DNA from 3 places in the Ruminococcus sp. AF17-22AC genome. Region 2 is predicted to be linked to each of the others. Evidence: a T-box and tRNA genes for the amino acid it is inferred to sense, from the RefSeq annotation. Region 2 holds a T-box; the other regions hold tRNA genes.
The links. The T-box of region 2 lies ahead of proS (proline--tRNA ligase). A T-box ahead of a tRNA ligase gene usually reads a tRNA of that ligase, here a tRNA-Pro.
Positions count from the first base shown of each region.

Region 1: it encodes a tRNA-Pro, which carries the amino acid that the T-box ahead of proS (proline--tRNA ligase) is inferred to sense. The anticodon was not compared.
Region 3: it encodes a tRNA-Pro, which carries the amino acid that the T-box ahead of proS (proline--tRNA ligase) is inferred to sense. The anticodon was not compared.

Region 1 covers NZ_QRXT01000006.1:52,164-55,448, reverse strand. Annotated here, with positions in the region: gene DWW86_RS10330 (hypothetical protein) at 1-237, opposite strand, end outside; gene DWW86_RS10325 (transglutaminase domain-containing protein) at 261-986, opposite strand; gene DWW86_RS10320 (hypothetical protein) at 1,005-1,634, opposite strand; tRNA gene DWW86_RS10315 (tRNA-Pro) at 1,818-1,891, opposite strand; gene DWW86_RS10310 (isopeptide-forming domain-containing fimbrial protein) at 1,960-3,285, opposite strand, start outside.
Region 2 covers NZ_QRXT01000005.1:138,919-142,203, reverse strand. Annotated here, with positions in the region: gene rpiB (ribose 5-phosphate isomerase B) at 1-448, shown strand, start outside; gene DWW86_RS09300 (deoxycytidylate deaminase) at 522-1,016, shown strand; T-box leader at 1,117-1,326, shown strand; gene proS (proline--tRNA ligase) at 1,397-2,830, shown strand; gene DWW86_RS09290 (CCA tRNA nucleotidyltransferase) at 2,832-3,285, shown strand, end outside.
Region 3 covers NZ_QRXT01000004.1:281,923-285,207, reverse strand. Annotated here, with positions in the region: gene DWW86_RS08600 (PcsB-like coiled-coil domain-containing protein) at 1-811, shown strand, start outside; gene pduB (microcompartment protein PduB) at 898-1,644, opposite strand; tRNA gene DWW86_RS08590 (tRNA-Pro) at 1,839-1,912, shown strand; gene spoVG (septation regulator SpoVG) at 2,261-2,551, opposite strand; gene glgD (glucose-1-phosphate adenylyltransferase subunit GlgD) at 2,595-3,285, opposite strand, start outside.

The sequences.
Region 1 (3,285 bases), on a different contig from region 2:
ACCGGTAATCACTTTGCCAGTCAGGTTTTTGAGTTTGACATCCAGAATGCCTTCTGTCTCTTTCTCCGGTTTTTCACCGATGGTCTTTAATTCTTCTGTTTTTTCTTCAGAAGTCTCATCTGCTTTTGCAGTGTCTTCTGTCTGTTCTGCGGTATCTGCTGCCATAGCTGTCTGTGCAAATAAAATGCTGCTTCCAAGCATTGCTGTCATTAAAACTGTTACAATTTTTTTCTTCATTATTTTAATTCTCCTGCTGTCTCTTATTTTGTTTTATAATATTTCAGAGTTCCCTTCTGTCCGTATCTGATCTGATATCCGGTGTAACCCTTTTTGCCATACTCACTCTGGAAGTTTGGATCATATACATAAGTTCTGTTTCTGATTTTGATTTCAACCCATGCATGTGGCGCTTTACCTTTACCTTTTGCCACATAACCGCTCACATATTTTGCATTATATCCTGCAACTTTTGCCATCTGATAGAATGTAGCAGCCTGTACATAACAGTCACCACATCCTCTCTGGAAACCATACTGAGCATAGTAGATTGCATTTTTTCTTGCGACTCTGTAATTTGCTACATAACGCAGAGAAGAAGACCAGTTAAATGCCTTTTTCAGGTTGTTACCACATCTCTGATAACGAATTGCTGCCAGTGTCTCGACAGCTGACAGTCTGGTCGCACGTCCATTTCTCGCAATTTTATAATAAATTCTGGAATTGTATCTGTAATACGGTCTGTTTGTCACCAGTCTGCCGTTTTTTGCAAAAACATACGTATATCTGCCAATTTTCTTTACACCGGTAACTTTTCTGCCATTTTGGTCGTAATAATATCTGCCATCTTTACTCCACGTATTTTTTAAAGTTTTTGTGGTTGTAGTAGCTGCTACAACTGTCTGTGCTTCCATAACCGGAGCTGCCACCGGAGCTGCTGCGATCACAGCACTGAGAATCATTGCGGTAATTTTTTTATTCATTTTCATTTATTTTTCTCCTCTTTCTTAATCTCTTTGCATAATACCTTCTACAACTTCAGCACTTGCTCCCTTTCCTGCCGGACGGAACACACTCAGTGCAAGGCTGCCATAAATATAAGTTACATCAGAGCCGTTTCCAAAACATGAATCTTTGCTGATATGCATTTTACTGTATTTGCCAAGTAATTTTTTAATCTGTCTTGCGTTCTTGTATGTTTTTGATGCATTTCTGTATACAGTTGTTTTTTGTCTGTTAAACACACCATTTGAATTGAAGTAATACAGTCCCGGCATTGCATCTTCAGAAGTAATTCCACAACGAATCCCCTTCATCATGTGTCCCTGATAGTCAAAGCCGTAATATCTGCCGTTAATTTTTTTTACAACAATTCCGGTAGTTCCTACATAGTTCCTGTCTGCATGATATGCTCTGCCATTTTTGTCAAAGTAAAATCTAAAACTTCTGTTGCCAACTTTAATTGTACGCCACTGATTGCGAACTCTTTTGCCGTTTTCGTAACCATAATATTTGTTTTTAAGTACCGTTTTAGCTGCTGCCTGCACCTCAACCGGCTGTGATGCTGCTAAAACAACCGGTGATGCTACAAGAAGCATGAGTAGCAGCATTGCCATGATTTTTTTTAATCGTTTCATGTCTCTTCTCCTTTTTCGATTCATATTCTGTGATTTTGAAATTATGTCCGTTACTCAACCTATCACATGTTACATTATAATATATCTTTTACATAAATTCAATGCATCAGGGCTAATTTAATATAGTAAAAAGCTTCGAAATACATAACTGTATCTCAAAGCTTTTCGACATTCTGTCCTCAATCGGGGCAACAGGATTTGAACCTGCGACCTCACGGCCCCCAGCCGTGCGCGCTACCAAGCTACGCCATACCCCGGTGAGGATTATTATATCAAGCAGCCTGCGGTTTTGCAACCGTTTTCTCTATACTTTCTTCTATCCGTTTCAGTGCCGGATACTGATTTTATTGCGTATAACATCTGTATGACTATACCTGTCATATTTTGTCTTTTTATTTGTAAATGTAACTGCTGCTTTTTTATTATTTTTGTCAAGTGTTACTGTTCCTGTCCGGTCATTCAGACTCACATTTGCCGTCTGTGCTGTAATACTTTCAAATACATAACGTAAAGTTTTCTTCTCACTGACCGTGTACCTTCCCAGCGGAATAGTCGAAAACGTACAGCTCAACACCGCATATCCTCTATCTGTCGGATATTCACCCTTACGAAACTCCACAAAATCCTCATATGCATGCGAAATTCCTTTTCCATCTGTTCCGGTCACACAGAATCGAAAAACAGGATTTCCATGCGCCCATATAATGTCCTGCTCTCTGATTCTTTTTGTGATCACAATCTGCCCGTCCGGAATTTCTCTCGGAATTTCTCCTTTTACCCACGAAGAATTTGTCTGCTGCGTATCCTTTATTTTATCTGATACAATTGTTCTGGACGCCTTGTTTTCAATCGAATAAGCACTTCCATTCTGACTTATATGATTATGCGAACTTATTACTGTATTACTTCCGGCTGTAACTTTTATCCGAAAATAGTATGTCACATCATTAAATGCCTCTTCACTTTTCAGATAAGATGTGTTTGCAGTAAATGTAATCGTATTTTTCGTATTCTCAATTCTGAATCTGGATGTCACATCTTTTCCTGCTGAAGTTGTAACGCTTCCACTTCTGAATTTCAGACAGGAATCCAGTGTATCTTTCAGAACAAAAGAGCTGTAGGAGCCAGGCATCAGCCTCTGCGCAATCACATAATCATAATTTTTTCCTTCCTTTATGCCATATGGAGGATCTGTCCGCGTAGATTCATGTTTTGTCATACTGTTATAAGCAGCACCGTCATTTCCCACTCTTTTTTCCGGTTTGGGGTTCGGTTCATATGTACCTACTGTTTTCCCTGTTGTCAGAAAAAACGCATTCTGCGGATACGTCTCATTGTTCCAGCTCTCCTGAGAATTCCAGTTCAGCATAAAGTATCCGTCAAAGTCAAGCTGGCACCATGCTTTCACATCATCAGTATCAATATCTTCTCCTTCCGGACTTGTCAGCTCATTGTAAACAGCGCCATTTGCAATCATAGCCGTTGTTTTTTTCAGATAATTATAGCCTTTGCGCAGATAAATCCGATTTACACCCCAACCATCATAAACACGAATTCCCTGTCCTGCATCCAGATCCTTCAATGTCACATGTCCTTTCGGAGAAATTTTATTCTGTGTTGCATGATCCAGAAATTCAAAACGAAATCTTAC
Region 2 (3,285 bases):
ATGTGACCATGGTGGTTATGAACTGAAACAGGAAATTATCAAATATTTGGAGGAGAACCATATAGAATATCAGGACTTTGGATGTGACAGCACAGACTCCACAGATTATCCGATCTATGCTAAGAGAGTTGCAATTGCAATTCAGAATGGAGACTGCGAAAAGGGAATCCTGGTATGTGGAACCGGTATTGGTATTTCTATTACTGCCAATAAATTCAAAGGAATCCGTGCAGCACTCTGTTCAGACTGCTTCAGTGCAGAGGCAACACGTCTTCACAACAATGCCAACATTCTTGCAATGGGCGGAAGAGTTGTAGGCCCGGGACTTGCAATTAAGATAGTGGATACATTTTTGAACACTCCGTTCTCAGAGGACGAGCGTCATATTCGTCGCATCGGACAGATTGAGGAAGATACAGATATTACGGATGCATATCCGGAAATTTAAATAAACATATGAATTTTAAATACCGGCCTCCTGCATTTTGTGGGAAGCCGGTATCTGTAAGGGGGATTTTATAATGGCAGTACATATACAGAAAAGAGAGAATTACATTTCCTGGGATGAATACTTTATGGGTGTGGCAATGCTTTCCGGGATGCGTTCAAAAGATCCGAATTCACAGGTAGGAGCGTGCATTGTCAGTGAGGACAATAAGATCCTTTCCATGGGGTACAACGGATTTCCGAAGGGATGTTCTGATGATGAATTTCCGTGGGCGAGAGAAGGTGAGCCACTGGCCACCAAGTATCTGTATGTGACTCACAGTGAACTCAATGCGATTCTGAATTACCGCGGGGGAAGCCTGGAAGGTGCGAAGCTTTATGTATCACTGTTTCCGTGCAACGAATGTGCAAAAGCAATCATTCAGGCAGGAATCAAAACGGTGATCTATGACTGTGACAAATACGAACATACCCCGTCTGTGATCGCATCCAAGCGGATGATGGACGCAGCAGGTGTGCGTTATTACAAATACAAAAGAACCGGAAGAAAGATTGATATTACTGTCTGAAAACATTTCGGCAGGATTCTGCGAATCAGCCCCTTGACATCGACGGATATTTCGCATAAAATATATAGCAAATGTGCCAGGCTTAAGGTTTCGGCACACATACCCGGCGATGATGAGAATAGTACATGAGGAGCAATCTCAGAGAGGGATCTGCATGGTGGAAGGATCCTGTGCGTGAATCATGGAACCGGCCTCGGAGCTCTGTACAACTGAAGTACAGCGTAGATCCGGCGTTAAAGGATATTGAGAGAGTAATTGTTATTTTAATTGCTAATTAGGGTGGTACCGCCGAAGTCCTTCGGTCCCTTTACCGGGATCAGAGGACTTTTTTTATTGCCTCTGATCTGACAAAAGAACCATTCAGAAAAGGAGAAAGAACTATGGCAAAGAAATTAGTAGAAGCCATCACTTCCATGGAGGAAGATTTTGCACAGTGGTATACGGATGTTGTAAAAAAAGCAGAGCTGTGCGGCTACACAAGTGTAAAAGGATGCATGGCAATTAAACCGGCAGGTTATGCAATCTGGGAAAACATCCAGCATGAACTTGACCGCAGATTCAAAGAGACAGGTGTACAGAATGTATACATGCCGATGTTTATTCCGGAATCTCTTCTGCAGAAAGAAAAAGACCACGTAGAAGGTTTTGCACCGGAAGTAGCATGGGTAACGCATGGTGGACTGAATGAACTTCAGGAACGTCTCTGTGTACGTCCGACTTCTGAAACTCTGTTCTGTGATTTCTATCAGAAAGATATCCAGTCCCACAGAGATCTGCCGAAAGTATACAATCAGTGGTGTTCCGTAGTGCGCTGGGAAAAAACAACACGTCCGTTCCTTCGTTCCAGAGAGTTCCTGTGGCAGGAAGGACATACTGCTCATGCAACGGCAGAAGAAGCGGAAGAGAGAACAATCCAGATGCTGAATCTGTATGCCGATTTCTGTGAAGAAGTTCTTGCAATTCCGGTTATCAAAGGCCAGAAAACAGACAAAGAAAAATTTGCAGGTGCGGTAGCTACGTATACGATCGAATCCCTGATGCATGACGGTAAGGCACTTCAGTCCGGTACCAGCCATAACTTCGGTGACGGATTTGCAAAAGCATTTGGTATTCAGTACACAGATAAGGATAACACTCTGAAATATGTACACCAGACATCATGGGGAATGACAACACGTATGATCGGTGCGATCATCATGGTTCATGGTGACAACAGCGGACTTGTCCTGCCTCCGAGAATTGCTCCGACACAGGCAGTGATCATCCCAATCCAGCAGCGTAAAGAAGGAGTCCTGGAAAAAGCAGACGAACTGTTTGCAGCACTGAAAGCAGCAGGCATCCGTGTTAAAGTGGACGATACCGACAGAAGTCCGGGATTCAAATTTGCAGAGCAGGAAATGCGTGGTATTCCGATTCGTATCGAATGTGGACCGAAGGATATCGAGAACGGACAGGCTGTAATCTGCCGTCGTGATACAAGAGAAAAATATGTGGTTTCCTTCGATGAGCTGGCTTCCAAAGTTCAGGAAGTTCTTGATCTCATGCAGAAAGAAATGCTGGAACGTGCACGTGCGCATCGTGACGCTCATACTTATGTTGCAACAAATTACGAAGAATTCAAAGATACCATCAATAACAAACCGGGATTTGTCAAAGCTATGTGGTGTGGAAATCGCGAATGCGAAGACAAGATCAAAGAAGATGTACAGGCAACATCCAGATGTATGCCATTTGAGCAGGAACATTTAAGTGATGTCTGCGTATGCTGCGGAAAACCGGCGAAGAAGATGGTTTACTGGGGAAGAGCATACTAATATGAAATTAACGATTCCTTCCAATGCGGAAAAAATACTGCACATTTTAGAGGAAAACGGTTATGAAGCCTATGTGGTCGGCGGCTGTGTGCGGGATTCTATCCTGGGACGTACACCAGATGACTGGGATATTACGACTTCGGCATCGCCGGAGCAGGTAAAAGAGCTTTTTCACCGCACAGTGGATACCGGGCTGCAGCATGGCACCGTAACTGTACTGATGGACAAAGAAGGCTATGAAGTGACGACTTACCGCGTGGATGGTGACTATGAAGACGGCCGCCATCCGAAGCAGGTGATGTTTACTTCGAGCCTTGAAGAAGACCTGAAACGACGTGATTTTACGATCAATGCGATGGCGTATCATCCGGTAAGAGGTCTGGTCGATCTTTTTCACGGAATGGAAGACATGCAGGCGAAGATCATCCGCTGCGTCGGAGATCCGATGGAACGCT
Region 3 (3,285 bases), on a different contig from region 2:
AGCAATCAAAACTCAGGAGGCACAGGTGGCGGAAGAATCTACTTCCATCAGCAATCTTCTTACAGAAAAAAGCTCCAAGCAGCAGGAAGTTCAGAATCTGGTATCCACTACCAACGATAATATCAGTTCCTATGTAAACCAGATCAGTGCAAGTCAGGAAGAGGCAAGTGCACTGATGGCACAGGTAAACAGTGCAGACAGCAGCATTTCACAGTTGATGGAACAGGCAGAGCAGGAACGTGCAGCAGAGGAAGCTGCGGCTGAAGCGGCTGTGGCAGCTTCAGCCGCAGCCCGGGATACAGAAGATACTGGTGCAGCTGATGAAGGCGACAGTTCTGAGGAAGCGACAACAGATGCAGAAGAAATTTCTACAGACGATAGCAGCTCTGAATCTTCTGATGCGACGGAGGATACATCCGGTGCAGAAGACAGCAGCACTTCAGACGATACATCTGCGGATACTTCATCCGCTGAGGACACATCTTCAGACAGTTCTGACAGCAGTTCTTCCGATTCCGGTTCTTCCAGCCAGGGAACATACCTTGGAAACTTTATGCTGACAGGATATTGTAACTGCGCACAGTGCTGCGGAACAGCAGGAAATGCAACAGCAAGCGGTGTTATGCCAACAGCAGGACATACCGTAGCAATGGCTGGTGTACCTTTTGGAACACAGCTTCTGATCAATGGTACTGTTTATACCGTAGAAGACCTTGGAACTCCTTATGGACATGTTGATATTTACTGCGGCAGCCATAGCGAGGCACTGAGCTTCGGATTACAGTATGCAGATGTGTACCAGTTAAACTAAAGGGGAATTTAATATATACAGAGAACTTGCCACTTTGGCATAAAAACAGCAGACCATGAAGGTCTGCTGTTTTGCGTTACGTTATTTTAGAGATATGGTGTACCGGGGATTTCCGGATATGAACCCATACCGATCAGAAGCTCCAGGCCAACCTGACGTGCCTCAAGTACAGCTGCCTTAACTGCGCTGGCATCGCCGGAAATACCAAGGATCACTTCATTGGAATGACTGGTTCCGATACTTGGTGTCATATAGCAGGTAATATTTACTGCTGATGCCTTCATTGCGGTATCTGCCATTACAAGACCGATTGCAGCCGGGGAACCCGCCATGAATCCGAATGCTTCACCGGGAACTGCATGAAATGCATTCTGTAATGCAGCGCCAGCACTGGCTGAGTAAGTAAACTCCAGATGACCGGACTCACTGATATAAAGTTCACCGGCATTTTTCTTTGTAAGTTCCAGTGCCAGTTCAATCGCATGCCGTACATCTGAAACATCATTACCACCAATCACGATATAGTTTCCGTGGCCACCCCAGCCTTTGGTATCACGCGGAAATTCGATGGAAAGCACATCCGTATTGGTTGCTTTGACCGCATCATCGATCGCTGTGATCTGTCCTGCCGCGCCTGTCCTTGAGCTGAAAAGTCCGAGCGCATGATACCTGGTACCCACATTCATTTCTTTTAATAATGTATCATCAATTCCGGAAATCACCAGTCCAATCGTGTCAAGAACGGTGGTCCCCACAAATTCTGTCCGTGTACAATGTGTACTGATACTTTTTACATCAATCATGAGAAAACTCCTTTCTGTTCTGATGTTCATATCGAATCATCCTGAACAGATCTTTGATATAAATATAACGTATTATGTACTCGTTTGCAAGAAAGAACACCGACAAAACATGTGTTGAATGTACTTTTAAATTTTTTTTAAAAAATCTCAAAAAAGTTGTTGACATTTGCATTTCACTATAATATAATATGTCTTGCGTCAAGCGACGAAGCAAAATCAAATAACGAAGTGTGGCTCAGTTTGGTAGAGCGCTGCGTTCGGGACGCAGAGGCCGCAGGTTCAAATCCTGTCACTTCGACTACTTGGCAGGGGCGCCGAAAGCTTTAGAGATAAGGCTTTCGGTGTTTTTTTGCGTTGGCATAAAAAGCATCAAAATTCATCTAGTCACTGCATCGAAATCAGATGATTCTGGTATGACTAACTCAAACCAAAGCCAACATACCGGCACCGTTCTAACACAAGCACCTCCGGTCAGTATTAACACGCCAATCGTATTTATAATTTTCCACATAGAAAAAAATACCCGGACGGGAAACATCTCTCACTTCAATTGTAAGTAATTTTCTCCATCCGGGCATACCTTCTCTTTATTTTATTGTTTTTGTATTTTCTTTATTTAATCCCAGCCCATACCTTCTGTTCCGGTTTACTCTGCTGCTTCAACTGCTTCGGCAGGTTCTGCATCCAACATCTCCTGATATTTGCCGAGGATCAGTGTCTGGATCATGTCTCTCGTACCGGAATTGATCGGATGAGCAATGTCTCTGTACTCTCCGTCTGTGGCCTTGCGGCTCGGCATAGCGATAAACAGTCCTTTTTCGCCTTCGATCACTTTGATATCATGAACTACAAATTCCTCATCAATCGTGATAGAAACAACTGCTTTCATCTTTCCCTCTTTTGCTACTTTTCTTACACGTACGTCTGTAATATTCATCGTGTCTGCCCCTTTCATTTTCATACGCATTTATGAGTTCGCATTATAATGCGTATCTCTCATTTTTCTCAACGACGATTTTAATCTCGTTTTCGCCGCAGTAGCAGGAATTCGCACGAATGGTATCCCTGCTCTCAACAATACAGTTCTCGATACGTGTATTGTCCCCAATATAAACATTATTAAGAATCACAGAGTTCTTAATCACACAGTTGTTGCCTACATAGACATCCTTAAACAAAACAGAATTCTCGACGGTTCCGTTGATGATCGATCCGCTTGAAACAAGACTGTTTTTAACAACTGCCCCCGGATTATATTTAGCCGGTGGAAGATCGTCAATCTTGGTCTTGATCGACGGTTCCTGCTTAAAGAAATAATTCCGGATATCATGCCGCAGGAAATCCATGTTGGTACGATAGTATGCTTCTGCAGTAGAAATATTGCTCCAGTAAGCATCTGTCTTGTATCCGTAGATTCTCTTGAGATTTTTGTAACGGATCAGAATATCGTTTACAAAATCATGTCTGCCTTCAAGTGCCGCGCGCTCCAGAAGCTCGATCAGCTGTCTTCTTCGTACTACGTAGATACCGGTAGAAATTGTATTATAGGAAGAAACGATTGGTTTTTCTTCGAACTCTACGATTCTGTCGTCATCATTCATACGTACCACACCAAAGCGTTCTACTTCTTTCTGATCTTCGCAGGTGGTGCAGACGACAGTGATATCCGCA